DNA from 3 places in the Gymnodinialimonas mytili genome. Region 3 is predicted to be linked to each of the others. Evidence: riboswitches for the same ligand, from Rfam matches in the RefSeq annotation. Region 3 holds a riboswitch; each other region holds the start of a gene.
The links. Region 3 has a riboswitch for cobalamin ahead of V8J82_RS05420 (DUF1636 family protein). Riboswitches for the same ligand answer to the same signal wherever they lie in the genome.
Positions count from the first base shown of each region.

Region 1: linked by a shared signal. The riboswitch ahead of V8J82_RS06090 (DUF1636 family protein) and the one ahead of V8J82_RS05420 (DUF1636 family protein) in region 3 are both predicted to bind cobalamin.
Region 2: linked by a shared signal. The riboswitch ahead of V8J82_RS06165 (energy-coupling factor ABC transporter permease) and the one ahead of V8J82_RS05420 (DUF1636 family protein) in region 3 are both predicted to bind cobalamin.

Region 1 covers NZ_JBBIFW010000001.1:1,234,162-1,244,193, forward strand. Annotated here, with positions in the region: gene V8J82_RS06050 (dehydrogenase E1 component subunit alpha/beta) at 1-1,917, shown strand, start outside; gene V8J82_RS06055 (ACP S-malonyltransferase) at 1,914-2,927, shown strand; gene V8J82_RS06060 (cobyric acid synthase) at 3,135-4,577, opposite strand; gene V8J82_RS06065 (Lin0512 family protein) at 4,579-4,923, opposite strand; gene V8J82_RS06070 (Lin0512 family protein) at 4,926-5,258, opposite strand; gene V8J82_RS06075 (HAD family hydrolase) at 5,258-5,863, opposite strand; gene V8J82_RS06080 (cupin domain-containing protein) at 5,853-6,308, opposite strand; gene cobO (cob(I)yrinic acid a,c-diamide adenosyltransferase) at 6,308-6,934, opposite strand; cobalamin riboswitch at 7,004-7,184, shown strand; gene V8J82_RS06090 (DUF1636 family protein) at 7,215-7,607, shown strand; gene cobW (cobalamin biosynthesis protein CobW) at 7,613-8,668, shown strand; gene V8J82_RS06100 (hypothetical protein) at 8,672-8,956, shown strand; gene alaE (L-alanine exporter AlaE) at 8,960-9,403, shown strand; gene cobN (cobaltochelatase subunit CobN) at 9,407-10,032, shown strand, end outside.
Region 2 covers NZ_JBBIFW010000001.1:1,248,783-1,258,814, reverse strand. Annotated here, with positions in the region: gene V8J82_RS06180 (DUF4153 domain-containing protein) at 1-635, opposite strand, end outside; gene V8J82_RS06175 (saccharopine dehydrogenase family protein) at 801-1,856, shown strand; gene cobF (precorrin-6A synthase (deacetylating)) at 1,844-2,584, opposite strand; gene V8J82_RS06165 (energy-coupling factor ABC transporter permease) at 2,655-3,335, opposite strand; cobalamin riboswitch at 3,399-3,585, opposite strand; gene cobA (uroporphyrinogen-III C-methyltransferase) at 3,667-4,392, opposite strand; gene V8J82_RS06155 (cobyrinic acid a,c-diamide synthase CobB) at 4,389-5,705, opposite strand; gene cobM (precorrin-4 C(11)-methyltransferase) at 5,698-6,492, opposite strand; gene V8J82_RS06145 (cobalamin biosynthesis protein) at 6,489-6,851, opposite strand; gene cbiE (precorrin-6y C5,15-methyltransferase (decarboxylating) subunit CbiE) at 6,848-8,038, opposite strand; gene V8J82_RS06135 (cobalt-precorrin-6A reductase) at 8,037-8,786, shown strand; gene cobJ (precorrin-3B C(17)-methyltransferase) at 8,762-9,508, opposite strand; gene cobI (precorrin-2 C(20)-methyltransferase) at 9,505-10,032, opposite strand, start outside.
Region 3 covers NZ_JBBIFW010000001.1:1,099,711-1,109,742, forward strand. Annotated here, with positions in the region: gene V8J82_RS05400 (adenine deaminase) at 1-568, opposite strand, end outside; gene V8J82_RS05405 (nucleoside hydrolase) at 565-1,521, opposite strand; gene mgrA (L-glyceraldehyde 3-phosphate reductase) at 1,815-2,882, opposite strand; gene V8J82_RS05415 (bifunctional 2',3'-cyclic-nucleotide 2'-phosphodiesterase/3'-nucleotidase) at 3,102-5,060, shown strand; cobalamin riboswitch at 5,209-5,426, shown strand; gene V8J82_RS05420 (DUF1636 family protein) at 5,532-5,942, shown strand; gene V8J82_RS05425 (ABC transporter ATP-binding protein) at 5,939-6,739, shown strand; gene V8J82_RS05430 (ABC transporter substrate-binding protein) at 6,736-7,671, shown strand; gene V8J82_RS05435 (FecCD family ABC transporter permease) at 7,713-8,714, shown strand; gene V8J82_RS05440 (aldose epimerase family protein) at 8,834-9,778, opposite strand; gene V8J82_RS05445 (ANTAR domain-containing response regulator) at 9,974-10,032, shown strand, end outside.

The DNA.
Region 1 (10,032 bases), 130 kb from region 3:
CTGCACTATCGCGACGCGGCCTTTCAGATCGCCCGCGCCGATCAGGTGCCCGGCCAATCCGCCGCCTGGGACATCCTGCTGAGCTTTGCGGCCTCATCCGAGGATCCGATCTCCGGCGGGCGCCATAAGGTGCTGGGCAGCCGCGCGCTGATGATCCCGCCCCAGACCTCGACCATCGCCTCGCATCTGCCCAAAGCAGTGGGGGCGGCCTATTCCATCGGCGCCGCGAAGCGCCACGGGCCGGAACACCGTGTTCTGCCCGACGATGCCGTCGTGATGTGTTCCTTCGGCGATGCCTCGGCCAATCATTCCACGGCCCAGGGCGCCTTTAACACCGCCGCCTGGACAGCGTTCCAGTCGATCCCGTTGCCGCTGGTTTTCATCTGCGAAGACAACGGGATCGGGATTTCGGTCAAAACCCCTAAGGGCTGGATCGTCGCCAATTTCGCGCACCGGCCCGGGCTGCACTATATCGCCTGCGACGGGCTCGACATCTTCGATACTTACCGCGCGGCCTCTCAGGCCGCCGATTACGCCCGAACTCGCAAACGCCCCGTCTTTCTGCATATCCGCACCGTGCGCCTTTACGGCCATGCGGGCGCCGACATGCCCACAACCTATCTGCCGAAATCCGAGGTCGAGGCGGACGAGGCCAACGATCCGCTGCTGCATTCTGTCCGCCTGCTGCGCGATGCGGGCGCGATGCCGCCCGATGCGGCCCTGAAGGTCTACCAAGACACCAATGATCGCGTGGCCCGCATCGCCACGCAGGCCGTCACGCGGCCCCGGCTGAAGACCGCGCAGGATGTCATGGCCAGCCTGATCCCACCGCCCCGCCCCTGCGCGCCTACCAATGGCCCAAGCGCCGAAGCCCGCGCCGCCGCGTTCGGCGCAGATCTCAAGGCCATGGCCGAGCCGCAGATCATGTCGAAACTCATCAACTGGGCGCTAACCGACCTGATGCTCGACCATCCCGAGATTGCACTGATGGGCGAGGATGTGGGCGCCAAGGGCGGCGTCTATGGCGTCACGCAAAAGCTGATCACACGCTTCGGGCCGGACCGCGTGATCGACACGCTTCTGGATGAGCAAAGCATCCTCGGGCTCGGCATCGGCATGGCCCAGAACGGCTTTGTCCCGATGCCGGAAATCCAGTTCCTGGCCTATCTCCACAATGCTGAGGATCAACTGAGGGGAGAGGCCGCGACGCTGCCGTTTTTCTCGAACGGGCAATTCACCAACCCGATGGTGGTGCGCATTGCGGGGCTCGGCTACCAAAAGGGATTCGGCGGGCATTTCCACAACGACAACTCGCTGGCCGTTCTGCGCGATATCCCCGGCCTGATCCTCGCGGTACCCTCCCATGGCGCCGATGCGGTGGGGATGCTGCGCGAATGCGTGCGCCTGGCGCGTAAGGAACAACGGCTTGTCGTGTTCCTCGAACCCATCGCGCTTTACCCGATGCGCGATCTCTATGACGATGGCGACGGCGCTTGGATGCGCCGCTACCCCGCGCCCGGAACGCGCATTTCGCTGGGTGAGGTCGGCGTGACCGGCGATGGCCCCGTCGCGCTGATCAGCTTCGCCAATGGCCACCGCTTGTCGCTCCAGGCCCAGGCGCAGTTGGCCGAGACGGGGGTCGAGACCCGCGTGATCGATCTGCGCTGGCTCTCTCCCCTTCCCGAGGCCAGTCTTCTGGACGCGCTCAGGGGCTGCACCCACGCGCTGATCGTCGACGAAACCCGCCGCTCGGGCGGAGTAGCGGAGGGTCTGATGGCTCTGCTTGCCGAACGGACCGATCTGCGCCTGGCCCGCCATACCGCGCAGGACAGTTTCATCGCAACAGGCCCCGCCTATGCCGCCACGATGCCCAGCGCCGACAGCATTGTCGCCGCCGCAAAGGCGCTTGTGACATGACGACGGCGGTTCTGATCTGCCCCGGTCGCGGGACCTATAATGCAAGCGAGCTTGGCTATCTGGCCAAGCACTTTCCCGATCCAGGTCTGCTGGAGCGCCTCGATGCGCTCCGCCAAGCCGATGGCCAGACGCCGCTCAGCGCGCTTGACGGGGCCAAGGCCTTCACCGACGCCCATCTGACGGGCGACAATGCCGCCGCCCTGATCTACGCTGCAACGTTGGGCGATGCGCTCAGCATCGACCGCGATGCCATCGACATCATCGCCGTCACTGGCAATTCCATGGGCTGGTATTCCGCGCTGGCGTGTGCCGGAGCCCTGACGCCGGAAGACGGCTTTCGGGTCGCCAACACGATGGGTTCGCTGATGCACCGGGCCGCCATTGGCGGGCAATTGGTCTATCCCTGCACCGACGAGGATTGGCGCCCGGACCCCACGCGCAAGGCGGATCTGCTGGCCCAGGTCGCTGGAATCGAGGGGCTTTGGCTCTCCATCGATCTGGGCGGGATGTTGGTTCTGGCCGGTGATGAGGCGGGGCTGGGGGCATTCGAGGCCTCGGTTCCCGCCCAGGGCCGCTTTCCTCTGCGTTTGCCGGGCCACGCCGCCTTCCACACCGCGCTCAAGGCTCCCGTCGCCGCCCAAGGCCGCGCCGCCTTGGCTGCCGACATGTTTACCCAGCCAGATATCCCCCTGATCGACGGGCGCGGCGCGATCTGGTGGCCCGGCGCCTGCACAAGCGAGGCCTTGCACGCCTACACACTCGGCCACCAAGTGATCGAGCCCTACGACTTCACCCGCGCTATCACCATCGCCGCCCGGGAATTCGCACCGGATCTCTTCATCATCACCGGACCGGGCACCACGCTCGGCGGCGCCGTGGCGCAATCGCTGATCCAGGCCGATTGGCTGGGCATGGGTGACAAGGCGGCGTTTCAGACCCGCCAAGCCGAGACCCCGGTGATCGCCGCCATGGGCATAGCCCGCCAACGCGGCTGGGTGACCGCCGCGTAATCCAGACGAGCGCAGCTCACGGCGCGGAATCAAGGCGCAGCCCCCGCGCTATCGACGGGCCGCCCCCCGGCACGTCGATTTGGCTGATCCCGGCGCAAAGCTGAGGCAATGTCCGACACTGGCTGGCATAAATCGCCTAGACTCTCCGTCGGATCGACGCGCCGCGGCCGGACGATACCGCTCCCGAAGACAAAACCGCTTACGCCGCTAACCCGCCAGCCCCAAAACGCCCGCCACGTCCATATGCGCCTCCAGATGGTCGGCGAGCGCCTCCAGCACCTCTTCGACACTCGCCCCGTAGCGCAAATCCGACCCGACGCCGAACCCCGCCAACCAGGCTGCGCGGAAGGCATCGTCGCGGAACATCCCGTGCAGATAGCTGCCAGCGATCCGCCCATCGGCCGACATCGCACCCTCCGCCACACCCGCTACCCGCGCGAAGGGCCGCACGCAATCGGCGCCGTCCGTCCGCCCCTTATGGATCTCGTAGCCCTCAAACGCAGTACCGCTTGGCGCATGAACCGCCGACACTTCGGTCAGGCGTTTGTCCCCAGTCATAAGCGTCTCGACCTCCAGCAGGCCCAGCCCCGCCTCCGTCCCTGCCGCGCCCTCGATTCCGTCGGGATCGTCAATGGAGTGCCCCAGCATCTGATAGCCGCCGCAAATCCCCAACACATGCCCCCCGCGCCGCACATGCGCCGCCAGATCCACATCCCAGCCCTGGGCGCGCAGATAGGCCAGATCCCCCCGCGTCGATTTGCTGCCCGGAATGATCACCACACCCGCATCGCCGGGCAAAGCCTGACCCGGCCCCAGCATCGTCACCCGCACATTGGGCTCCTGCGCCAGCGGGTCCATATCGTCGAAATTCGCGATCCGCGACAGCCACAGGCAGACCACATGCAAAGCTCCGCTGCCGCCCCCGATGATTTCCAACGCATCTTCGGCAGGCAGGCGCCAGGCCTCGGCAAACCACGGCAGAACGCCAAAACCGCGCCAGCCCGTCCGTGCCTCGATCAACGCATAGCCGTCATCGAAGAGCCTCGGATCACCGCGAAACTTGTTCACCAGAAAGCCGCGCACCATCGCCGCGTCGCCGGCCTCCATCACGGCTTGCGTGCCGACGACTTGCGCGATCACACCGCCCCGGTCGATATCGGCGCACAAGACCACCGGCACATCCGCCGCCCGCGCAAAGCCCATATTGGCGATGTCGCCTTCGCGCAGGTTCACCTCCGCCGGGCTGCCCGCGCCCTCGACAATTACCAGATCATGGGCCGCCTTCAGCTGCTCGAAGCTCTCTAGAACCGGCGCCATCAGCGACGCCTTCAATGCCGCATACTCCCGCGCCTTGACCGTGGCGATGCGCTTGCCCTGCACCACGACCTGGCTGCCGACATCGGTCTCGGGCTTGAGCAAAACGGGGTTCATATCGGTATGGGGCGCCAACCCGGCGGCCAGTGCTTGCAAGGCCTGGGCGCGCCCGATTTCCCCGCCATCGGCGGTCACAGCGGCATTGTTCGACATGTTTTGCGGCTTGAACGGCGCCACGCTCAGGCCACGTCGCCGCGCCGCCCGGCATAGCCCCGCCACCAGCATCGACTTGCCGACATTGGAGCCGGTGCCCTGCAACATGACCGCACCGGGCATCTTAGCCGCCTTGATAGGGCAAAAACGCCTCAACCGCCGCTGATGCGATGACTAGGACCTTGCCGGTATCGGGGTTCTCGACATTCAAACCGCCGAAAACGGCGGTCACCTCGGCCCGCCCGCGCGGCAGTTTCTCAGCCAGAGCGTCGCAATCCACCTGCTCAGGCGCCTGCACGCCCACCGTCACCTGCACCCGCATCTGGTCATGGGAGAGGCCCGTCGCCTCGAACAATGGGATCGCCGAATGCCGGATCGCATCCTCGATCGCGCGGGCCGCGGCCTTGGTGTAATCCTGGCCGTACTGGTCGTTGCCCATGCCCATTTCGATGATAAAGCGCTGATCCATCCCTACACCTCCAACGCGACGGAAATCGCCACATTGGCGATCACGGTCGGCTTACCGCCATCCTGGCGCGGCACGTCCAACCCGCCTTTGCGCGGGATGACGGTGATCTGCCCATAGGGGAAAATCTCGGCCACTTTCGCGATGTCCAACGCATCCGGGTTCTGCACGCCGACCTCGACGGTGATCTGCATATCCTCTTTCTGCTTGCCGTACAGCTCGGCCAGGTTGATCGAGTTGTGCCACAGCGCGTCCTTCACCGCGCGCGTTGCGGCCTCGGTATAATCCTGTCGGCGCAGGGACGATCCCATGCCGAATTCCGTCAACAATCTTGGCATCACGCAATCCCCAATAGAGCGGGCAGATCGCTCCGCGTTTCATCGACAAAGTGGAACCCCGCCCAACCTCGCGCCTGCGCGGCCTCCACATTCGGCAAGTTGTCATCGACCAGTAAGATCGACCCCACCGCAACACCCGACCAAGCCTCAATCGCCTCGAAAAACCCCGCATCGGGTTTGGCCACCCGCAACCGCCCCGAGGCGAAGACCTTTTCGACCCGCTCCGAAAAGCCCATCGGCCCTTCGATATAGGCGACGCGTCGTGTTTCATTGTTGGTGCCAATGACGTGGCGCGTATCCACCTGCTCCAGCCAGCCCAACACCTCGGCATCGGGCAGACCATCCTTTGCAAACCAATAGTCCAGCATCGCGTCCGGGCTGATCTGGGCGCCCTCGGCAGCCAACCATTCGGCCACCACATCGCGCAAGTCTTCCTCGCCGCGGATCACACCCAACATCCGGCCGGACCGGAACAGAAACGCCTGCAGGCTGTCACGGCTCAGCCCCAGATCGGTGTCCAGGTGTTCCGACCACAGAAACCGCCCATCCACGACGTTGCGGTTCAACACGCCGTCGAAATCCCACACGATCAGATCAGGCGCCATGGTAGGGCTCGACCTTGGTGATGTTTCCGTCCGCATCGCGGTAGACTTTCTCGCCGTCTTTGATCGTCACGCTCTCGCCGGTCTCCGAATAGGTCACCACATCATCGCCCGACCGGGTGCCGACGACGAAATACCGCACCGGCATATCGGATCGGTTCTCCAATCTATGGCCCACAGCGACCCCCGCCTTAAACGTGGCCGCCTGGCCGGCGTGAAGGTCCGTAACGCCATCGCCCTCGATCAGCGTCACAACACCGTCCAGCACATAGATCATTTCATCCTCGGATCGGTGCCAATGCAGCTTGGACGAGGCTCCACCCGGCCAGAGTGTTTCGACGAAGGCGCCGAATTGCGTCAGCCCGCCCGCATCGCTCAGCAATTCGGCGCGGAATCGCCCGATCTCATCCTCGCCCTCTTCGATCTTCGGATAATCGACACGCGGCATCAGAATTCCACCCCTTTCTGCGCCTTCACCCCGTCGCGGAACGGATGTTTGACCAGCGTCATTTCGGTGACCAAATCCGCTGCCTCGATCAGTTCCGGCTTCGCATTGCGACCCGTTAGGCAGACATGGGTCATCACTGGCTTTTCGTGCAGCAGGAAATCGACCACCTCGTCGATATCCAGGTAATCGTAGCGCAGCGCGATGTTGATCTCATCAAGCAGAACAAAACCGATCTCGGGGTCGAGGATCTGTTCCTTGGCAATGCGCCACCCGTTCTGCGCCGCCGCGATATCCCGCTCTCGGTCCTGGGTTTCCCAGGTAAAGCCCTCACCCGACACGAAAAACCGGCATTCCTCGGCAAAGCGCTCGCGCAGGAACGATTTTTCGCCCGTCTCCCAATTGCCCTTGATGAACTGCACCACGGCCACACCCATCCCGTGCTGGATCGACCGCATCACCATGCCGAACCCGCTCGACGATTTGCCCTTGCCCGGCCCGGTATGGACGATGATCAGACCCTTCTCTTCGGTCTTGGTCTCCATCATCTTGTCGCGCGCCGCCTTGATCTTTTTCATCTTCGCGTTGTGGCGGGCGTTTTCGTCGGGATCGGTTGTGCTGTCGCTCATGGGGCATCCTCCGGCTAGGGTCCAAGGGGTGACATCGCTCGCCCCGATTGACAAGCCGCCCGCGGCATGAGCAGTGTCATCGGCGATGGTGCCCGCATGGGCCGAACAGGGAACGCGGTGAAATCCCGCGGCTGCCCCCGCAACTGTAAGCGGATTGCGTTTGTCAGATGGCCACTGGGGCACACCCCCGGGAAGGCGGCAAATGCGCCAAACCGCGAGCCAGGAGACCTGCCATCACCAAACGCAATCACGCCGGGCGGGGTGCCCCGGAGGAGGGGTTATGACCGACCAGACCACCGAACTTTTGGTGTGTATCAAGTGCAAACGCGGGACCGAGGTCGCCGAAGATGGCGAACGCCCGGGCCAGGCGCTGCTTGATGCACTTTCGATACGCGATCTGCCCGCGGGCATTCGCCTGACGCCAGCAGAATGCCTGCAGAACTGCGATCACGGCTGTTCCGTCGCCCTGCGCGGCGGGCCGGAGAAGTGGACCTATGTCTACGGAAATCTCCACGAAGCGTCGCATCTGGACACGCTGGTGGAGGGCGCAGCGCTCTATCACGACACGGCGGATGGCCTGATCCCCTGGCGCACCCGGCCCGAGCATTTCAAACGCAACTGCATCGCACGCATCCCACCCCTGCGCGCGCCCGTCCCAAACCTGAAAGGCTGACCCCCATGGCTGATCTCGCGAAACTCCCCGTCACCATCATCACCGGCTTTCTGGGCTCGGGCAAAACCACACTGATCTCGCATTTGATGCAAAATCCCGGCGGCAAAAGGCTGGCCGTTGTGGTCAACGAATTCGGCGATGTCGGCGTCGACGGCGAAATCCTCAAGGGCTGCGCCATTCCCGATTGCCCCGCCGAAAACATCATGGAATTGGCCAATGGCTGCATCTGCTGCACCGTGGCCGATGATTTCATTCCCACGATCGAGGCGCTGATGGCGCTGGACCCTCGCCCCGAACACATCCTGATCGAAACCTCCGGCCTGGCCCTGCCGAAACCGCTTTTGAAGGCGTTCGACTGGCCCGATATCCGCTCGAAAATCACCGTAGACGGCGTGATCGCGCTCGCCGATGCTGAGGCTGTGGCGGCGGGCCGGTTTGCGCCCGATGTGGCCAAGGTCGACGCCCAGCGTCTCGCCGATGACAGCATCGATCATGAAACACCGCTCTCGGAAGTGTTCGAAGATCAGATCAGCTGCGCCGATATCATCTTGCTGACCAAACCCGACCTCGCGGGGCCCGAGGGCGTGGCGAAGGCGAAACAGATCATCGCCGCCGAGGCCCCGCGCCCACTGCCCGTGGTGGAGGTCGCCGAAGGCGCCGTCGATCCGCGTGTGATCCTGGGGCTGGAGGCCGCCGCTGAGGACGATATGGAGGCGCGCCCCTCGCATCACGATGGCCATGACGACCACGAACATGACGATTTCGACAGCGTCGTGATCGACATCCCCGAAATCGACGATCCGGCGCAATTGGTCGGCATGATCGAAACCCTCGCCAACACGCAGAATGTCTTGCGGGTCAAAGGCTATGCCAGCGTCGCGGGCAAACCCATGCGCCTTCTGGTACAGGCCGTCGGCGCCCGCGTGCGGCATCAATATGATCGCCCTTGGGTTCCGGGTGCCCCGCGCCAGGGCCGCTTGGTTGTGATCGGCGAACACCACGACATCGACACCGCCGCCATCCGCGCCGTCCTGGCCCCGGCGGCTGAGCCCGCGGAATAGGCCATGACCGCCACCACGCACAAAGGGTCCGGCCGTGTCGCCGACGTGTTCAACATCACCGGGCGGGGTGTGGTTGTGGCGCTTAAGGATCTGGAAGGTGTCTTTCATATCGGCGATATCGGCGCGCTTGGCGATGCCGATATCCGCGTCGCGGGGATCGAGATGATCCGCCCGCGCAAACCCACGCCGCCGCATGACAAGATCGCCCTGCTTTTGGCCGGCATCGATATCGACCAAGCCCGCGCCGCCATCGGCACGCGGGTCGTTTGCCATGCGGGAGCGGAGTGAGCCATGACCGGGCGCGCCTTCATCGCAGACACCGTGGCGTTGGTGACGTTCTTCACCGCGACAGGCATCGTCAATGAACGGTTCGTGGTTGGCATGGATTGGGACGAGGTTGCAGCCTCCCGTATGATCGGCGCGCCGTTAATGGTGCTGACGGCCCGGCCCTACGGCCTTTGGCGCGATGCTGTGCTGGCGCGATGCTCCGATGGCACGGCCTTATCGGATGCGGTCTGGGACAGTGTGGCGTTGCTGTCGTTTCAGGTGCCGATCTATGTGGCGATCATCGCAACCGGCGGCGCCAGGGGCGCGGAGCTTGCCATCGGGGCCGCCGGGGCCGCCCTCATCATGCTGGCCTTGGGGCGCCCTTATGGGCTTTGGTTGGGCCAGGTTCGGCATTGGTTCGGCCTGCCGCGCGACGGTGGCATGACCCCGATGTCTTCGGGGGCCTGACAGATGCATGTTGTCTTCCGCGAAAGCCATGGGTTGGAGGAAACCGAAACCCCGACGGATCTGGGCCAGACGCCCGCCGATCTGATCGTGCTGTCGCTGTCGGATTCCGATCTCGGCGCCTTTGCCGAAGGTTGGAACCGCGCCGGTGGTAAGCTCCCGACCCTGCGGTTGGCCAACATCGCGGCACTGAAACATCCGCTTTCGGTCGACACGTATGTCGACAGCACTCTGACCGAGGCGAAAGGCATTCTGATCCGCCTGATCGGCGGTGTGCCCTATTGGCCCTATGGGCTGCAACAGATCGAGGCCCATTGCCGCGCCCATGGCATCGCGCTGGCCGTGTTGCCCGCCGATGGCCGCACCGATCCGCGCCTTGACGAGATCTCGACCCTGCCCGTCTCCACCCTACGCCGTCTGCAGCATCTCTGCGATCAAGGCGGGGCCGTGGCGGCGCAGGCGGCGCTCGCACAACTGGCCCTTGCCTCGGGCCTTTATGCCGGACCGGTTCGCGGCACGAAGACCGTGCCACTCGTCGGCGGATGGACGCCTGAAGACGGCGTGACCTGCCCTGTTCTGGCGGGCCAATCCGGCCGACCCCTGGCACTGCTCACCTTCTACCGCTCTTACCT
Region 2 (10,032 bases), 150 kb from region 3:
GGCCCGATCAGATCGATCCGGGTGATCTGGTTGAGCCCATTTTCCACCAGCGGATTGGCGATGCCGATCAGCACCAGGAACACGAGGCCGATGCTACCGGGTAAAGCGATTTGGCGCAGAAGCGCGCCGATATCCCACCCCGAGCGTCTGTTGTTCAGCTGTTCCGCCGCGTGTCTTGGCAGCTCCACCGCGCCGACGGTCGAGGCGCGAAACCAGATCCGCGCCGCCTCTGCCGCGCTAAGAACACGGTTTTCAGCGGACCAGAGCAGCAGGATGATTAGACCCAGCAGGGTGAACAGGGCTGAGAGCGTCTGGGCGTGTTCGATCATGGGCAGGTTGCAGGCGACCGCAAAGGCCATCGCCCAGGCCCATTCGCGCCGCGTGGCGCCGCCGGGCTTAAAGGCGATGATCGCCACCGACAGCGCGAGTGCAAAGACCGCCACCGAGATGCCGTTATAGTCGTTCCAAAACAGCCAATCGGCCATCGCAACCAGAAGGATCACCGCGCCAAGCGGTTGCCGCGCCGCGTCGCGCCAGTTCCTGGCGCGCGCTTTGCCGACCACGGGTTCAGACAACCACCACCCATCGTTCCGGATCGACTCCGGGACACCTCGTACCACCCATTCACCGCGCATCTTACGTCTCCGTCATTGCGATCTGTTGGGAGCAAACTGCCTGCACCCTTTGCGCGCTGTTGCGGCAAGTCGTGCAGCTATCGGGGGCGTTTTGTGCAGGCTTTGTGCAGGGGGTTGCGCCGGATGCGGCTTGCCCCCAGGCTCCGCCAAACGAAAGGGGATCATATGCAGACAATCGCGATTTTGGGCCTGGGGAAAGTCGGCGCGCTGGCCGGAGAATTGCTGCATGACAGCGGCTTTGCGGTGCACGGATTTGATGCCGCGCCCCGCGGGGATCTGCCCTTTGACGTGGCCGCGCTGGACGTTGCCGATGATGCCGCGTTGCGGGCCGCTTTGGGCGATGCGGATGCGGTTCTGTCTTGTCTGCCCTATTTCCTGAATATTGCCGTCGCCCAGGCGGCCCATGATCTGGGCCTGCATTACTTTGATCTGACCGAGGATGTGCCGACGACCAAGGCGATCCTGGATATGGCGCCCACCGCCCAAGCGCTGATGGCCCCGCAATGTGGGCTCGCGCCCGGCTTTGTGGGGATCGTCGGGGCGCATCTGATTGGGCAATTCGACACCTGCCGGTCCTGCCGGATGCGCGTGGGCGCGCTGCCGCAGAACCCGACCGGGCTGATGGGCTATTCCTTCAACTGGTCGCCCGAAGGTGTGGTGAACGAATATCTCAACGATTGCGAAGTGCTGGAGGATGGTGAGATCAAATGGGTCTCACCCATGGAATGGGTGGAAAAGATCGTCATCGGCGGGATCGAGCTAGAGGCCTTCACCACGTCGGGCGGGCTGGGCACGATGTGTGAGACCTACCGCGAGAGCGTGCCGAATATGGACTACAAGACCATGCGCTATCCCGGCCATGTGCAGTTGATGAACTTCTTTTTCCACGAATTGCTGATGCGGGATCGCCGGGCCGAGGCGGGTGAGATCCTGGTCAACGCCAAGCCGCCGGTCGATGACGACATTGTCTATATCCATGTCGCCGCTGAGGGGGAGATTGCGGGGCAGATGCAGCGGCGTGAATTTGTCCGGGGTCTGATGCCGCTGAAGATCGCGGGCAAGATGCGGACGGCGATTGCCTGGACGACGGCCTCATCCGTTGTGGCGGTGATCGAGATGGTGCGTGACGGCGCCCTGCCACAGCGCGGTTTTTTGAAGCAGGAAGACATCGCGTTGGATGCCCTGCTCGCGACGCGAACCGGCGCGCATTACAATGCCTGACGGCGCAGCAGATAGGTATCCATGATCCAGCCATGGGCGGCGCGCGCCTCGGCCCGTTTGGCGATGATCCGCGGCGCGGCTTCGGCCAGGGGGCCGCTGTCGAGGATCTGTTCCGGCATGCCCAGATAGGCGCCCCACCAGATATGCAGGCCGTCGGGGTCAAGCGTCTGGAATGCGCATGTGCCGTCCAGCATCACCACCAGCGTTTCGGCATCCGGCGGCCAGCCATGGTCGCGGATCTGCCGCCCGGTGGTGACCGTCACGGGGCCGTTGACCGTGTTGAAGGGGATCGCATGGGCTGAGGTCAGTGCCTGCAGCGCGGTGATGCCCGGCACGACACGGATCTGCGGCTTCGGCGACAGACGGTCCGCGATGCGCAAGGTGCTGTCGTAGAGGCCGGGATCGCCCCAGACCAGCAGCGCCACGGGGCCATGCGCCGCCTCCGGCAGGGCCGCGACCCAAGCGGTCGCGATGGCATCGTGCCAGCGTGCGACACGCTCCTGATAGGGCAGGGTCTCATCCCGGACCGGCATGTCAAAGGGCACAACCTGCGCCTCGGCCCCTGCCGCTGCCAGAATTGCCAGTCGCAAATCTGCGAGGTCATCCTTGCCCGGCCCCTTGCGCGGCAGCAGCACGATGGCCGCCTCGCGCAAGGCGCGCTGTCCTTCCAAGGTGATATGGTCGGGCGATCCGGTGCCGATGCCGATCAGCCAAAGATCTGTGATCATCGCGATGCTCCGGACATAGAAACGCCCGGCCCCTGTTTTCCGGGGGCCGGGCGGTATCCATCTGTCGCCGTTAGGCCGCGTTGTAGACGCGGTGGTGCAGCAGGCCGAAATCGCCGCCCCGGCCTTTGAACGTCTTTGCCGCCCATAGAACCGCCAGATCGGCGATGGGCTCAATCAACAGAACCAGCATGTAGGCGCCCGCGAAGGCGGCCAGGCCTGACAGCGCCTCCGCCGTCGCGCCTTGGCCATAGACCACCCAGAACGCGACCCAGGCGACGACGCCGCCCTGATACATGGCGCTGAGTTTCAACACGCTGGAATAACGCAGATCGACATAGGCCCGGTCTTGCGGGATGAAGCTTTTGCCCAAGGCGCTGATCGCCAATAGCGGAACCAGAAGCGTCGTGACGTTCACGAAATACATTGGCAGATCGCTGGGCGCGAAAAACAACCCCTGGATCAGTAGCCCAAGCGCCAGGCCAAAGGCTGCGGGCGCCGCCCCCAGCAACAGGAACAGCGTCGTGCCCAGGATGAAATGCACCTCCGACGGGCCGACGGCGAAATGCGGCAGCAGCTCGAAAAACACGAAGGTGCCGACCGCGCCCAGGCCCACGCGGCCCAGGAATGAGGCGATGTTGGATTGGCGGATATCGTCATAAGCCAACTTCAGGCTATAGCTCGCGGCACCTGCGGCGGTGACATAGGCGAAGGCCATTTTGGCGCCGTCCACCACTCCGGGTTCGATATGCATGGGATCGTCCTTTCTCGACAAGCTGCCCCTCCGGCAGCGCTAGTGACACCGCGTGGGCCGCGGCAGAGCCGGTCATGGGCGGCAGGTCTCCTGACTTCGCGGGTCGTTGCGTTGTCGGCCTTCCCAGCCCGAAGATCGGGCCAGTGGTGTTCCTAAACGCTCACCGCTTACAGTTGCGGGGGCAGTCCCGGGCTTTCACCGGGTTCCCTTTTCAGCCGCAGGTTGCAGCACCGTCCATGTGTGCAGTCTTTACCAGCGTGCCCCTATGCGGCAAGGCGAAATGCGACATCCGTGGCCATCGCACCGAAATTCGGGGCTTCGTGCCGGTCGCCTAAGGCTCAATCTCGGCCAGGGGGCCATACAGGATCAGGGCCGGTTTCGTGCCGACATCGCCGGATAACCGATCTGCTAGATCGGTGATGGTGCCCCGATGTAAGGCTTGCTCAGCTGTACCCACGGCCTCGGCCAGGATGGCGGGCGTATCCGCCGGTAGCCCGCGTTCGATCAGCGCCGCAGACAGGTTCGGGAAGGTACGCTTGCCCATGAAGACCACGGTACAGGCGGCGGGATCGGCCAGCGCATCCAGATCGATATCCTGAGGGAGCGCGCCTGACGCATCATGGCCGGTCACAAATTGCACGCGCCGCGCCGTCAGGCGCCGGGTCAGCGGGATGCCCACCGCCGCCGCCGCGGCAAAGGCCGAGGGCACGCCAGGTATGATCTCATAGGGGATATCGGCGTCGCGCAGGGCGAAGATCTCTTCTTCCAGCCGCCCGAACAGGCCGCTATCGCCGGATTTCAGGCGCACGACGCGCCCGCCTTGCTGCGCATATTCGACCAGCAATTGGCTGACATGGCGTTGCCGGGGTGAGGGGCGCCCGGCCCGTTTGCCGACCCCCACCAGATCGGCGCCTTGCCTGGCATGGGTCAGAATGGGACCGGAGGAAAGATCGTCGAACAGCACCGCATCGGCGCGCTTCAGCCGGTCCACAGCCTTCAGGGTCAGCAGATCGGGATCGCCCGGGCCGGATCCGACAAAGCTGACAAACCCGCTCACGTCACGGCCTCCGGCGTGATCAGGTGAAAGAAGGTGCCCGTGACATGGCCCCGGATCGAGCCCGTCTCGGGCACCGGATTGCCATCGGCGTCGAACACATCGGCCAGGGGCGCGTCGGGCTGATCGAGGATCGTGGAATAGTGGAATTCATGGCCGCGCAGGGCTTGGCCCGCCGCAAAGCCCGGCATCGGGCCGGACAGAACCGCGCGGCGATAGCCCAGGTGGAATTTGCGTTTCTCGTAAGAGGTCACCAGGCCCAGCAGCCCCGCCATGGTGTGCCGTGTGCCGTCTTTGTCGATCAGCGCGGCGCCAAGAGCCATGTAGCCGCCGCATTCGCCATGGACGGGTTTCGCCTGCGCGTGGCGGCGCAAGCCCGCTTTGAATGTCTCTGCCGCAGCCAGTTTTCCGGCATGGAGTTCCGGGTAACCGCCGGGCAGCCACACCAGATCGGCATCGGGGTCGGGCGCCTCATCGGCCAGGGGCGAGAAGGGCAACACCTCGGCCCCCGCCGCGCGCCAGCCTTCCAACAGATGCGGATAGGTGAAGGAAAAGGCGGCGTCGCGTGCAATGGCGATCCGCTGGGCGGGCGGTGTCGGCAGCGCGCCTTGGCCGGTCTGCGCCGCGCCCAGGGCGGCGGCCTTGATGGCGGGCAGATCGACATTCTCGCGCAGGAATTCGGCATAGCCGGCAATCGCGGCCTCCAGATCGGGATGTTCCACGGCCTGGATCAGGCCCAGATGCCGTTCGGGCAAGGTCAGGTCGCCACGCCGGGGCAACACACCCAAGACGGTCAGACCGGCTTGCTCCATCCCCAACCGCGCGAGGCGTTCGTGCCGGGGGCTGGCGATCCGGTTCAGGATCACACCGGCGAAGGGCAGATCGGGCGCATAGGCCTTGAACCCTAGTGCCGTGGCGGCCGCCGATTGCGCTTGGCCGCCCGCATCGATGACCAACACCACGGGCCAGCCCATGCGCCGGGCGGTCTCGGCGCTGGACCCAAAGCCCACCTGGCCGCGCGTCGCCACGCCATCGTAAAGCCCCATCGAGCCTTCGGCGACGCAGATATCCGCGCCCTGCGCCTGGGTTGCGATCCCGTCCAGCAGTGCCGCATCCATGGCCCAGGTATCCAGGTTGAACGAGGCGCGCCCGCTGGCGGCGCGGTGAAAGGCCGGGTCGATGTAGTCGGGGCCGGATTTGAATGGCTGCACCACCAATCCATCATCACGCAAGGCCCGCAGAAGGCCGAGCATCACGGTTGTCTTGCCGGTCCCCGAGGACGGGGCCGAGATCAGCAGGCCGGGCGCATCAATCATCGCCATGGTTCCATTCGCTCCAAGGGCTATCGGCGGTTTGCGGGCGATAGCGGCGGTCGTAATCGGCCGCGTAAAGGCGGCTTTCGTCGAAATCCTCACCGCCAATCGCGGGTCCGACGAGGATCAGAGCCGTCCGTGCAATGCCGTTGGGCAGAGCGGCCTCGATTGTGCTGAGCGTCGCGCGGATCACCTGTTGATCGGGCCAGGTGGCGCGGAACACGATCGCCACGGGGCAATCGGGGCCGTAATGCGGGATCAGATCTGCGACGCTTTGGGCCAGGTTGCCAATCGACAGATGCAGGGCGAGCGTCGCGCCGGTGGCGCCGAAATTGGCCAGCGTCTCGCCCGGCGGCATGGCCGAGGCGCGGCCCGGTGTGCGGGTCAGGACGACCGATTGCGCCAGGCCGGGCAGGGTGAGTTCTTGTCCAAGAACCGCCGCGGCGGCGGCAAAGGACGGCACGCCGGGCGTGACCGTGTAGGGAATATCGAGTGCCTTGAGGCGCCGGATCTGTTCGCCCATCGCGGACCAGACCGACAGGTCACCGGAATGCAGCCGCGCGATATCCTGGCCTGCCGCGTGGGCGTTCTGGATCTCGGCCATGATCTCGTCCAGCGACATAGGCGCAGTGTTCACGATCCGCGCGCCGTCGGGGCAATGATCCAGCACCGCCTCGGGCACCAGCGAGCCCGCATACAGGCAGACCGGGCAGGCGGCGATCAAGTTGCGCCCGCGCAGGGTCAGCAGATCCGACGCGCCGGGACCGGCGCCGATGAAATGCACGCTCATGGCCCGTCTCCTTCGGCAATCGCGCAAGTGGCCAGCCGGTCATGGGACACGACGCGCCCGATCACAAGCCGTGCGTTACGTCCCGCTGCGGCCAAGGCGGCCGCTTCGGCCACGGATCCGGTGCCGCGCGCGGCTGCGGAGGCGTCGGACTGCGTGATTGTGTCTTGTGCGTGCAGATCCGGCGCTGCGATTGCCGCAACCGGCAGGCTCTGCTTCTTTGCAAAGCTTTGGAACGGCGCGCTGGCCGCTTTGTCGGCGGCTGTGGCAAGGACATCCGGCTTTGTTCCCGTCAAAGCTAAGGCGTCGGTCAGGCTGTCCGCGCCCGCAGATCCACGAAATCCGAACCCGGCGACAATCATAGCGTGACGCTCCACTGCACCACCGGATAGGCGGCGGTCCAGCCGCGTTTCGTGCCCATCGGCGTGGCACGGGCGATATCGATCCGCATCAGCTCGCCACCCTTCGCGGCATGGGCTTGGGTCAGCAGCGCCTCGGAGTCGAGCGTGACGGCATTGGCGACCAGGCGCGTGCCCTTTGGCAGCGCGTAGAGATGATCCAAAAGCTCTGCATTCAGCCCGCCGCCCACAAAGACCACATCGGGGTGCGGCAGATCTTGCAGGGCTTCGGGCGCGTGGCCTTCGATGATCTGCAATCGATCAACGCCCAAAGCGTCGGCATTGGCCCGGATCAGGGCCGCGCGGTCGGTGCGGGGCTCGATACTGATCGCTTGGCAGGTCGGATGTGTCAGCAGCCATTCCACGGCGATGGAGCCTGACCCGCCGCCGATATCCCACAGCAGTTCGCCTGCGCGCGGGGCCAGGGCTGAGAGCGTCAGCGCCCGGATCGGACGTTTGGTCATCACACCGTCGGTGTGAAAGGCGTCATCGGGCAGACCAGAGGCGCGGGGCAGGCCCAAAGCGCCCGCCACTTCAATGGCGACGCAGACCGGGTGGTTGAACGGGCCTTTCAAGTCTTGGGCCATGGCGCGAGTCACCCGCTCATCTGATCCACCCAGCGCCTCCAGCACCGTTACCGTGCTGTCGCCGAAACCCGTCTCGATCAGATAGGCGCCCAAATCCAGCACCGCCGACCCGTCGCGCAGCAGCACCAGCAGCCGGGCACCGGGCGTCAGATCTGGGCGCATCCGGGACAGCGGCGCGGCATGGAGGCCCAGACAGGTGGTTGTCTCCAGGGCCCAGCCCATCCGGTTGGCCGCCAGGGAAAACGTCGAGGGCGCGGGCAGGGCGTGCCATTCGTGACGCGCCAGATGGCGGGCCAGAACCGTACCGGCCCCGAACCAAAACGGATCGCCAGAGGCCAGCACGACGACCTTATTGCCGCGATGGCGCAGCACAATCTCGATCCCATCGGCGAAGGGCACGGGCCATTCGATCTGCTCGGCCGAGATGTCAGGCAACAGCGCCAGATGACGGGGCGGGCCGATGATGATATCCGCAGCCTCCAGGGCCGCGCGGCTTGCGGGCGAGAGGCCGTCGGCGCCATCTTCGCCGAGCCCGATAATGATCAACCACGGAGCGTCAGCCATGGCCCCAAACCTTCTGATCCTGGGCGGCACGACCGAAGCGACGGCTTTGGCCCGTGCGGTGGCCGAGGCCGGGATCGCCGGTATGGTCAGTTTCGCGGGGCGTGTGGATCGCCCGGTGCGCCAGCCCTTGCCGCAACGGATCGGCGGATTTGGCGGCGCCGCGGGGTTGGCCGCCTATCTGCGGGCTGAGCGGATCACCCATGTGGTCGATGCGACGCATCCCTTCGCCGCACAGATGAGCCGGAATGCTGTTGCCGCCTGTGCCCTGGCCGATGTGCCGCTGGTCGCGCTGACCCGCCCGGCTTGGGCGCCGGTGCAAGGCGATGACTGGCTCCGCGTGCCGGATATCGCAGGGGCCGTCGCCGCGCTGGACCAGCCCGCGCGCCGTGTCATGCTGGCGGTCGGGCGGATGCATCTGGCCGATTTCGCCCCCAATCCCCAGCATTTCTACCTGCTGCGCCTGGTCGATCCGCCGAAAGCCGCGCTGCCCTTGCCGAAGACCGAAATCCTCGTCTCGCGCGGGCCGTTCACCGAGGCCGAGGACCGCGCCCTGATGGAAACCCATGGGATCGACCTGGTCGTCTCGAAGAATTCCGGCGGCACCGGCGCCTACGCCAAGATCGCCGCCGCGCGGGACCTGAGCCTGCCGGTGATCATGATCGACCGCCCCGAGATGCCAGAGCGCGCGGAGGTCGCCACGCCCGCAGAGGTGCTGGCCTGGTGTCATGGCGCCGACCTCGGCGTATAGACAAAGGGCGTGCCATCGCGCGGGATCAGCCGGGTCTGGGATGATCCGACCAGAACGAGTGTGCGCATATCGGCCATATCGGGCGCGGCATCGGCCAGATGAACAACGCGCAGCGCCTGATCGGGGGTGGAGACCGCGCGGGCGAAGATCATCAGCCGTTCGGCTTCGCAACAGCTGCGCAACACGTCGAGGGCGCGTCCGAAGCCTTCGGGCCGCGCCTTGGAGCGGGGATTGTAGAAGGCCATGGCGAAATCAGCCTCGGCGGCCAGGCGCAGACGCTTTTCGATTAGATCCCATGGCTTGAGGTTGTCGCTGAGATTGATCGCGCAGAAATCATGGCCCAACGGCGCGCCCGCGGCCGCGGCGGCGGCCAGCATCGCGGTGATGCCGGGCAGAACGCGGATATCCAGATTGCGCCAGGCGGCATCCTCCTCAACCGCCTCGAAGACGGCGGAGGCCATGGCGAAGACGCCGGGATCGCCGGAGCTGACGACCGCAACGCGTTTGCCCTCGGCGGCCATTTGCAGCGCGTGGCGCGCGCGGTCGAGTTCGACCCGATTGTCACTTTCATGCAGCGTCAGGCCCCGGCGCGGTTGGACACGGCGTACATAGGGGATGTAGCCGACGATATCGGTGGCGTCGGCCAGGGCGGTCTGCACCTCGGGCGTCACCATCGCCTCGGCGCCGGGGCCCAGGCCCGCAATGGTGACCCAACCGCTCATGGCCGCCGCCCCTGGCCGTGGACGAGGATGATCGAGAAATAGGGCAGGGTGGCGCCGTCAAACTCGCAAAGCGGCGTGATGCTTTGCCCCTCCATCGCGGCGAATTGCACCAGAACGGCGCGGTCGGCCTTGCCGGAGGCGTCCAGCGCACGGCGCACCTTGGCCAGGTTGCGCCCAATCTTCATCACCACCAGCGCGTCGGCCTCGGCCATCGCCTTGGTTAAGGTCGCCTCATCCAGCGTGCCCATGACGGTCGACAGGATATCGTCACCCCAGGTGATCGGCGCGCCGGAGGCTGTCCAGGCCGCCGACATGCCGGTGATGGCGGGCACGACCTCAACCGGGATCACGCCGGAAAGCCGCGTGTAGAGATGCATGAACGAGCCGTAGAAAAACGGATCGCCCTCGCACAGAACCACGACATCCTCGCCGCCCTCGACCAAAGCGCGCAGCCGTCCGGCGACGTCTTCGTAAAAGGCCGAGAGCATTTCGTTGTAGCGCGGATCGGTCAGGGGGATTTCTGT
Region 3 (10,032 bases):
GGCCCGCCACCATCAGGCTTTCGGTCAGAAACCCGGCCTGTTCCTCATACCCGAAATGGCCACCACCCCATTCATAGGCCGTGGGTGGCACGGCCGAGCCAGGCAGCGGAAAAATCTTCTGAGGACTGCCCGCCAAGCGCGCTGTCAGCCAGAATTCGAGATTTCGCGCGCCATTGACGTTGGAAAACTCGTGGCTGGCCTCGCAGGTCCAGGTATTGCCATGGGGCAGCACCAGCGCCGCCTCCCATTCCGGCGTGACGTGGGAGCTTTCGATATGTTTGTGGACTTCGCCAAAACCAGGCACAGCCATCAAGTCGGGGTCGTGGACCTCGCGGGCGATTGTTCCGGGATAAGATCCCGCCGGACCCACATAGGCGATGCGGCGGCCCGACATGACAATCTCTTGGTCCGTCAGCCACATCCGCGAATGCACATCAAGCAATTTGCCCACACGCAGCCGCGTATCTGCTGGCTCGCGTCCCAGCGCCACGCGCACCAGCCGTTGCCGGATCTTCACCTCGTCAGCGGCATTGATCAGATGATCTGTTGGGCGCTCTGCCTGGGTCATGCCAGCGATGCCTCTGGCGCCACATAGGCGATCGAAGCGCGGTAGAGATCAACCAACCGATCCATATCGACCCGCTCAACAAGCGCCCGTTTCGGTGTACCAAGGCGACCGGATGGGTCGGCCACTGTCATGCCCCGCGTGATGCCCGGGGCCAGTGCGACATCCATGCAGGCGTGCAAAGACTGCGTGATGATGTCCGGATCGATCACAACCGCGGCTGCCAAAGGGTCGACAAAGCGAAAATGATCGCCACCGCCGAAGCTCGAAATCGTCGCGCGGGCATGTGCGGCCAGTGCTTTTGAGAACGTTTTGACCGGCCCATCCGGGAGCGCGTCAAACAGCGCATCCACGTCGGCCCCGGTGATCCGGTGGCCAGTGCAGGTCTCCCAAGGCACGACGACAATCTCGATTTCGGCGGCAAGGACAATTGCAGCCGCTTCAGGATCGGCGAAGATATTGAACTCGGCTGCGGGGGTGATGTTGCCCCGTCCATGGGCCGAGCCGCCCATGATCGTAACGCGCCCGATCCCGGCAATGCAATCGGGCGCAAGCCGCAGAGCCAGGGCCAGATTGGTCAGAGGTCCGATCATCAGCAGATCGACACAATCGCCAGTCCGCGCCGCTTCTTGCAGGCTGGACACAAGAACCTGCACGCCCTGGGCGCTGGCCGGTTGCGGGATTGCGGCAGGACGCGGAGCGCCGCCCAGACCATCTTGCCCGTGGATATCCGTTGCGTCCAACAGCGGTTGGATCAAGGGACGATCCGCGCCCATATGGACGGGGATATCCCCCCTGCCCGCCACGGCAAGCACGGTGAGGATGTTTCGCGTCGCATCGGGCAAAGCGACATTGCCAAACACGGTCGTGATGAAATCCGGCTCCCAGCCAGCCGCAAGAAGCATCAGCAAAGCCTGCGCATCATCGACGCCCCCATCGGTATCGAGAATCCGCATTCGTTTCATGTGGTAATGGCCAATCCAGTGTTACTCAGACAGGCCGTAAGAAAGCAGGCCGATGTCGGATGAGTCCATAGTCTTTCGCGCAGGTCGCCCGAGCACTGACATGATCGGCGCCCATCCCAGACGATTTGGACGTTGTGCTCTTTCGGATACCCCGCCCCTTTCGCGGCGGACGAAGTAGGTATGTGTGGGTCGAGCGGTTAGATCGCCCCCCGAGGTCCGGCGCGGTCAAGGCGGCGCGATCTGTCTGACAACGCCGACGATGTCTCTACCCGTCCGCTTGCGCCTTAAGACGTTTCAGAGGACTTGGCCCAAAGATTGATCGCCTCTTCCGAACTGATTTCATCGATCCTCGCAAGCTCGGCGTCGCTAAATTCAAGATTGTCGATAACAGCAGCGCAATCGACAATTTGTTCAGGGCGCGAGGCGCCGATCAGCGCGGTGGTAACGCGCCCGCCGCGCAGCACCCAGGCCAGCGCCATCTGCGCCAAGGTTTGGCCACGCGCCTCTGCCAGCGCATTCAGGGCACGGACACTGGCAAGCGACCGCTCGTTGATCATACCGTCCAGCAACGATTTGCCCTGGGTCGCCCGGCTGCCTTCGGGGATACCGTTTAGGTATTTTGAGGTCAGAATTCCCTGTGCCAGCGGAGTAAAGGCGATGGAGCCGACACCAAGCTCGTCCAGCGTGTCCAGCAGGCCATCATGTTCGACCCAGCGGTTCAGCAGATTGTAGGAGGGTTGGTGGATCAAACAGGGCGTGCCCAGATCCGACAGAATAGCCAGCGCCTCGCGCGTGCGCTGCGAGTTGTAGCTTGAAATCCCCACATAAAGCGCGCGGCCGGAGCGGACGATATGATCCAGCGCGCCCATCGTCTCTTCCAGCGGTGTGTCCGGATCGAAGCGGTGCGAATAGAAGATATCGACATAGTCGAGGCCCATCCGCTTCAGCGATTGATCGCAGGACGCGATCAGATATTTGCGCGAGCCCCATTCGCCATAGGGCCCGGGCCACATGTCATAGCCTGCCTTCGACGAAATGATCAGCTCGTCGCGATATCCGGCGAAATCGGTTCTCAGGATCTCGCCAAAGGCTTCTTCGGCAGAGCCCGCAGGTGGCCCGTAATTGTTGGCGAGGTCGAAATGCGTGATGCCATGGTCAAAGGCCGTCTGGCACATGGCGCGCTTCAGGCTGTGCGGCGTATCCCCCCCGAAATTGTGCCAAAGGCCCAAACTGATGGCAGGCAGCTTCAGGCCAGATTGACCACACCGGCGATACAGCATCTTGTCGTAACGGTCCGGATCGGGGCGGTAGGGAATGATTTTGGGCTTGGGCGGACGAGAGGCGTTTGTCATGCGCGCATCATCCCCGAACAGCCCGAACTGTCAAACCGATCCTACGCTCTCTGTTCGGCGCTGCACCTATGTGCCAACATCGACTTAGGGGCGAGACTGACATGTCATCGTCACATATCGGCAGCATGGATCGGACGAATTCCGTTTTTGGAGATACAACGGACATTCTCGCTGCAACTAAGCACGTGCGCATCGCGCTGCAACAACGGGAGTTTTACAATGCCGCTTCTACTCAATCGTCGGGCTTTTCTCGCCTCAACCGCTGGCTTTATCGCACTGCACCCGTTCTCGGCACGCGCGCAGGCCGGTCAGGCACATCTGCGCCTGATGGAAACCACGGATCTGCACGTTCATATCTTCCCATACGATTACTATGGCGATCGTCCCGTCGACACGGTTGGTCTGGCCCGCACCGCTGCTCTCATTGAAGAGGTCCGGGCGGAATCGACGAATTCTCTGCTACTGGACAATGGAGATTTCCTGCAGGGCAATCCGATGGGCGACTACATGGCCTATGAACGAGGCATGTCCGAAGGTGACAGCCACCCGATCATCGCCGCGATGAATACGCTCGGCTTCGATGCGTCGACCCTGGGCAATCACGAATTCAACTATGGCATCAATTTCCTGATGAACTCGCTGTCGGGGTCAAGCTTCCCGGTCGTTTGCGCAAATGTGGCGACCGAAATGGGCGCTTCGCCCACCGAAGACACCACACTCGTCCCACCCTATGTGATCCTCGACCGGACAATCACAGATGGCGCCGGAGAGGCGCATCCGATCCGCATCGGCCTGATCGGCTTTGTTCCGCCGCAAATCATGACATGGGATCGCCGCCACCTGGAAGGCAATGTCATGGCCCGCGACATCATCGAGACCGCGCGCGCCTATGTGCCGCAAATGCGCGAGGAAGGGGCCGATCTGATCATCGCGCTCAGCCATTCCGGCATCGAAGGCGCGGATCACTTTGACGGGATGGAAAATGCCTCGATCCCGCTGGCGGCCATCAACGGCATCGACGCGATCCTGACCGGTCACCACCACCGCGTTTTCCCGGGCCCGGACTACGATGAAACCCCCGGCGTCGACACCGCGGCTGGCACCATCATGGGCAAACCGGCTGTTATGGCCGGGTTCTGGGGCAGCCATATGGGTCTGGTCGATCTGATGCTGGAGCGGGACGGCAATAGCTGGCGGATCGCCTCACATATGTCTGAGGCGCGGCCGATTTCTCGCCGGGAAGAGGACCGCTCGGTCACGCCACTTGTGGACAGCGTCCCTTCGGTACTGGAGGCCGTCCAAGCCGATCATGACGCCACGTTGGAATATGTGCGCGCCGAGGTTGGACAAAGTGATGCGCCATTACACAGCTATTTCGCTCTGGTGGCCGACGACCCCTCGGTGCAGATCGTGTCGAACGCACAGACCTGGTATATCGAGCAGATGATGGCGGGCACCGAGAATGAAGGTCTGCCCATCCTGTCCGCTGCCGCGCCGTTCAAGGCCGGTGGCCGTGGTGGGCCGGAATACTTCACCGATGTCCCTGCAGGGGCGATCGCGATCAAGAACGTCGCGGATCTGTACCTCTATCCCAATACGGTCCGCGCAGTGCGGATCACCGGGGCCGAGGTGCGCGAATGGCTGGAGCGTTCCGCGGGCATGTTCAACCAGATCGAGGCAGGGGTGGCCGATCAGGTTCTGCTGAATCCGGATTTCCCATCCTACAATTTCGACGTGATCGATGGCGTGACCTATCAAATCGATCTCAGCCAACCCTCGCGCTACGACAATGACGGCGAGGTCGTCGCCCAAGACGCGCATCGGATTGTAAACCTGATGTATCAAGGCGCGCCGATCGATCCTGAGCAGGTCTTCATCGTCGCCACAAACAACTACCGCGCTGGCGGCGGTGGCAACTTCCCGGGCGCTTCACCGGAAACGGTGGTGTTCGAAGGGCCGGATACCAACCGCGACGTCATCGTGCGCTATATCGTCGAACAGGGCACGGTCAGCCCCTCAGCCGATGCCAATTGGACCTTTGCGCCGATGGAGGGCACCACGGTGCTGTTTGATACCGGCCCCGCCGCTGCGCAGTTCATGGATGCCGTCGAAGGCGTGACGATCGAGGCTGCGGGCGACGGACCGGATGGCTTTGCCCGCTATCGCATCACGCTCTGACGTCATTGCACAAACCGGGAATGCCGGATCCGTTCGGCATTCCCGCCCGCATTCGAACACCCACGCGATCCCAAGGGTGCACAGGCGCCGAAATCGACCCGCGCGCCCGCAAAACTCTTTCGCCTTGCGGGAGCTGCGGAATCGACTTACCCGTCAAAGATGTAATGGTTCCGGACGGCCTCACGGCCCGACGGATGAAAAGGGAACACGGTGCGGCGCCGCCTTCGACAGCGCCAAGTCCGTGACTGCCCCCGCAACTGTAAGCGGTGAGCGCCTCGCAACACGCCACTGGGACCCCTCCCGGGAAGGCCGACGATGCGCCGCGACCCGCGAAGTCAGGAGACCTGCCATTGCTCGATCCAACTGAAACCCGGGCGGGGTGCCCGGAAAGGAGACTGAGAATGCAATATCCGGCACGGGCCGCATTTGGTTCTGGTACCTTGACGCCCCCGCATCATCGCGGAGGGCGACATGACCCGGACAAGCACCCATCATCGCATTACGGTTTGCACATCGTGCAAGCACAAGGGCACCGATTGCCGTCCAGGATATGAGTTGATCCAGCGGTTGCGCCTGGCCATCGACATGGCGGGCGACACGATCAACGACACTTTCGAAATTTCCGGGATCGCCTGCATGGCGGGCTGCGACCGCCCCTGCACGATCGCCTATCATGGCACGCGCAAAGCAACATATCTGTTTGGCGATATCGATCCCGATGAGGACATCGCCGATCTTGTCACCTTCGCGCGCCAATATGCCGATCTGGATGATGGTTGGTGTTCGTCGGTCGACCGTCCCGGCAAGCTGCGCAAGACCACGTTGGCCCGGGTGCCTGCCGCGATAACGGTTATGGAAGACCGTCAGGACGTGCTGCAATGAACGCCGAAGAGCTGATTGTCGAGAACGTATCCTGGGCAGCACCCCGCGCTGAAACGCCTGTCCTGCATCCCACCAGTTTCACCCTGTCGGCCGGGCGCATCATGGGTGTTGTGGGCCCGAACGGCGCTGGGAAATCCACGCTTCTGCGCATGCTCTACCGCTACAACCTTCCGCTGACGGGCCGCATTCAGGTGGGCGGCGCGGATATCTGGGCGATCCCGCCACGCGCAGCGGCCCGCAAGGTCGCGGCAGTGCTGCAGGAACAACCCACCGACTTCGCGCTGACAATACGCGAGATTGTCTCGCTTGGGCGCGTGCCACACCGGACAGGCTTCCAGATGGCAGGCGCCCATGAGGCTGAAATCGTGGCCAATGCCCTGGCACAGCTTGACCTCGCGCCGTTCAGCGCACGTCTGTTCGGCACTCTGTCAGGCGGCGAACGCCAGCGCGTTATGGTGGCCCGTGCTTTGGCCCAACAACCGCAATTGCTGGTCCTGGACGAACCCACCAACCATTTGGACATCCGCCATCAGCTTGAGGTGCTGGAGTTGATCCGGCACCTGGATGTGACCGTCGTCACCAGCCTGCACGATCTCAACCTGGCCGCCGAGACCTGCGACGACATTCTGGTGCTGGATCAGGGGCATCCACTGGCTTTTGGGCCGCCGACAGATGTGCTGACAGAACAATTGGTGACCGACGCCTTCCAGGTTCAGGCCCGTGCCGATTGGCTCAACCGATCCTCGGCGCGCCATTTTACATTTCATCTGCAAAACCAACGGAGCACGCTGCAATGAAACCCCTCTTCCTCACCTTTGGCCTAACGCTAATGGGGTCGGCTGCGTTGGCCCAGGCAACGGTGCAAAGCTGCGACCGCGAGATCACCTTTGACAATGTGCCGCAGGCGGCCATCTCTCACGATGTGAACCTGACCGAGATGATGCTGGTGCTGGGCCTGACCGATCACATGGTGGGCTATACCGGCATTTCGGGCTGGAACCATCTGAACCCTGAGATCCGCGCCGGTGTCGCCGAATTGCCGGAATTGGCAGAGCGCTACCCCACTCTCGAAGTGCTGGCGGGCGCTGATGCGGATTTCTTCTTCGCAGGGTGGAATTACGGTATGCGCGTCGGTGGCGAGGTGACGCCCGAGACATTGGACCGCTTCGGCATCAAGGTCTACGAGCTGACCGAAAGCTGCATCCATCTGGGGATGGAGCAGCAGGTCACGTTGGACCTGATGTATAACGATTTGCGCAATCTGGGGATCATCTTCGGGGTGGAGCCCCTGGCTGAGGAATTGATCGCCGGCTACGAGGCCGAGCTGAATGAGATCTTGGCTGGCCTGGAAACCGACGGCCCCGCGCCGCGGGTGTTTGTCTATGATAGCGGCGAGGACACGCCCTTCACCGCCGGACATTTCGCGATGCCCACCGCCCTCATCCAGGCCGCGGGCGGCGTGAACATCATGGATGATTTCCGCGAAAGCTGGGGCACCGTCAGTTGGGAAGCGGTTGTTGAACGCGACCCAGAGGTCGTGATCATCGTGAACTATGGCGAGGTCACCGCCGAACAGAAAATGGACTTCATGCGCAATAACCCCGCTTTGTCGGGCATCAGCGCCGTCCAAAACGATCGCTTCGTCGTGCTCGATTATGTCGAGGCCACCCCCGGCCCGCGCAATGTCGCCGCTGTCGGGCGCCTGGCCGAGGCGTTCTGGGGCGAATGAGCCTGTCCCGCCCCAGCCAGTCACGTAGCGTATCGCTGCGCATGCCACTTATCGTGCTGGCCGGGTTTGGAATACTCTTCGTCTCGCTCAGCTTTGCGGTCTCGGTGGGCGCCGTCTCGGTGCCGCTGCGCACGGTTTGGGGCGTCTTGTCCAACCAGATGGGGTTGGGCCTGATCACACCGGATTGGTCCAGCGGTCGCGAAGCCATCATCTGGGACATCCGGTTTCCCCGCGCCCTTCTCGCAGCGATTGTCGGGGCGGGGCTGGCAGTGGTCGGGGCGAGCCTGCAGGCGGTGACCCGCAACCCGCTGGCCGATCCGCACTTGCTGGGCATCTCCTCGGGTGGGGGGTTCGGGGCAATTCTGGCGCTGCTGCATACCGGCCTGTTCATAGGTCTTTTGACAGTGCCGCTGATGGCGTTTCTGGGTGCCTTGGCTGCGACTGCGGCGGTGCTGGCCGTGGCGCGCTTTGCTGGTGCCTCCAGCGCAGATCGCCTGGTATTGACCGGGGTCGCCGTATCCTTCGTGATTATGGCCGCCGCCAATCTGCTGATCTTTTTGGGTGATCCACGGGCGGCCCATACGGTCGTGTTTTGGATGTTGGGCGGTCTGGGATTGGCACAATGGAGCCACCTCATCTATCCGCTGATGGTTCTACTGCCCTGTGCCATCTGGCTCTGGTCACGGGCGGCAGATCTGAACGCAATGACCATCGGTGACGAAACCGCAACCTCGCTCGGGATCCCTGTGGTCGCCTTCCGGCGGTCGGTCTTTGTGATTGGGGCGCTTGTCACCGGCGTGATGGTAGCGTTTTCGGGGATGATCGGATTTGTCGGCCTGATGATCCCGCATATCGTCCGCGCCATCGTGGGCGGAGATTATGCGCGGGTGCTGCCCTGTTCAGCAATCGCAGGCGCCATCTTCCTCCTCTGGGCCGATATCATCGCACGACGGGTCATGGCGCCCGAAGACATGCCCATCGGGATCGTCACAGGTCTGATCGGGGGTGTGTTCTTCGTCGCTCTGCTGCGCCGCCAGATATAGCGCATGGCTCGGCTCTGATCGGGGAGTCACGCCCGATCCCCTGTTCGAAGGCCACGTTCCAGATTGAACGCTCGGCGCGAGCGCGATCCGCATCCGGTCTTGGCCTTGGTCCGACACCGCTAGGACAGACGGTACTCCGTGACTTGGCGATATGTGTCGCCAGGGCGCAATTTGGTCGATGGGAAGTCCGGATGGTTCGGGCTGTCCGGCCATCCCTGCGCCTCCAGGCAAATCGCCGAATACGGGCCATAAGGCTGCCCATGATGGCCACTCGGCCCCGGCACCAGATGAGCGGCATTGTAAAGATGCAGACCGGGCTGCGTGGTCCAAAGCTCCAGCGCGCGCGGGCCAGCGGACAGCGTTGCGGCATGGGCCATCCGGCCAGACGGCTCCCCATGCAGACAATAGGTGTGGTCAAACACCCCCATCGGCACCGCGCGCGGCGTGGTGAAATCGAAGCGCGTGTCTGAAACGCGTGCCTGCTCTCCTGTGGGGATCTGGGCCGCATCGGTCGGCAGGTAGCGCTCTGCCGCGATCCACAACCTGTGAGCGTCTGTCTCGGTAGCTCCACTGAGGTTGAAATAGGGATGGTGGCACAGATTCACGATGGTCTCGGCATCGCTTCGCGCCATAAGCTTCACACGCAGGGCGGCGCCATCGAGTTCATAGATCACCTCTGCTTGCAGGGCACCCGGATAGCCCGATTCCCCCGCTTGGCTTTCCATGCGCAGCGTCAGACGCTGCGGGGATACCTCCGCCGCCTGCCACATCCGCCGGGCAAAGCCCGCATTTCCTCCGTGCAGATGTGTGACCCCGTTTTCATTGCGATCGAGTTGATAAAGCTTGGCACCGATCTGCATCCGTCCCTCCGCGATGCGGTTCGCATATCGGCCCACGATCGCGCCCATATAGTGGGGATCGGCCACTTGATCGCTGAGCTCAGGAAATCCGAGCACCAGATCTTGGGGCCAACCTTTTAGCCGCAAACTGACCAAGCTGGCGCCGAAATCGGTGATCCCAGCGCTGATTTGACCGTTGGAAAGCTCAAACATCTGGGCCGTCATTCCATCCCCTCCCCCATCATCCGCTACGTGCCTGAGAAAAGGCAAAACCACCGTGGATGTCGAGGGCTGGGCGCGATCCAAGAACCGCTCAAAAAATAGGCAAGTCGCCAGAAGATCCGGCAGCCAAAGCTGAGCCCGCTGCCAAGCGATGGGCGCATGCTTGGCAAGACGCGCACCCATCGGTTTCGTCGCGCCATGGCGGAGGCGCTTTCCATCGTGGTGGTCGAACAAGACCGGGACCGCGCGGTTCAGAT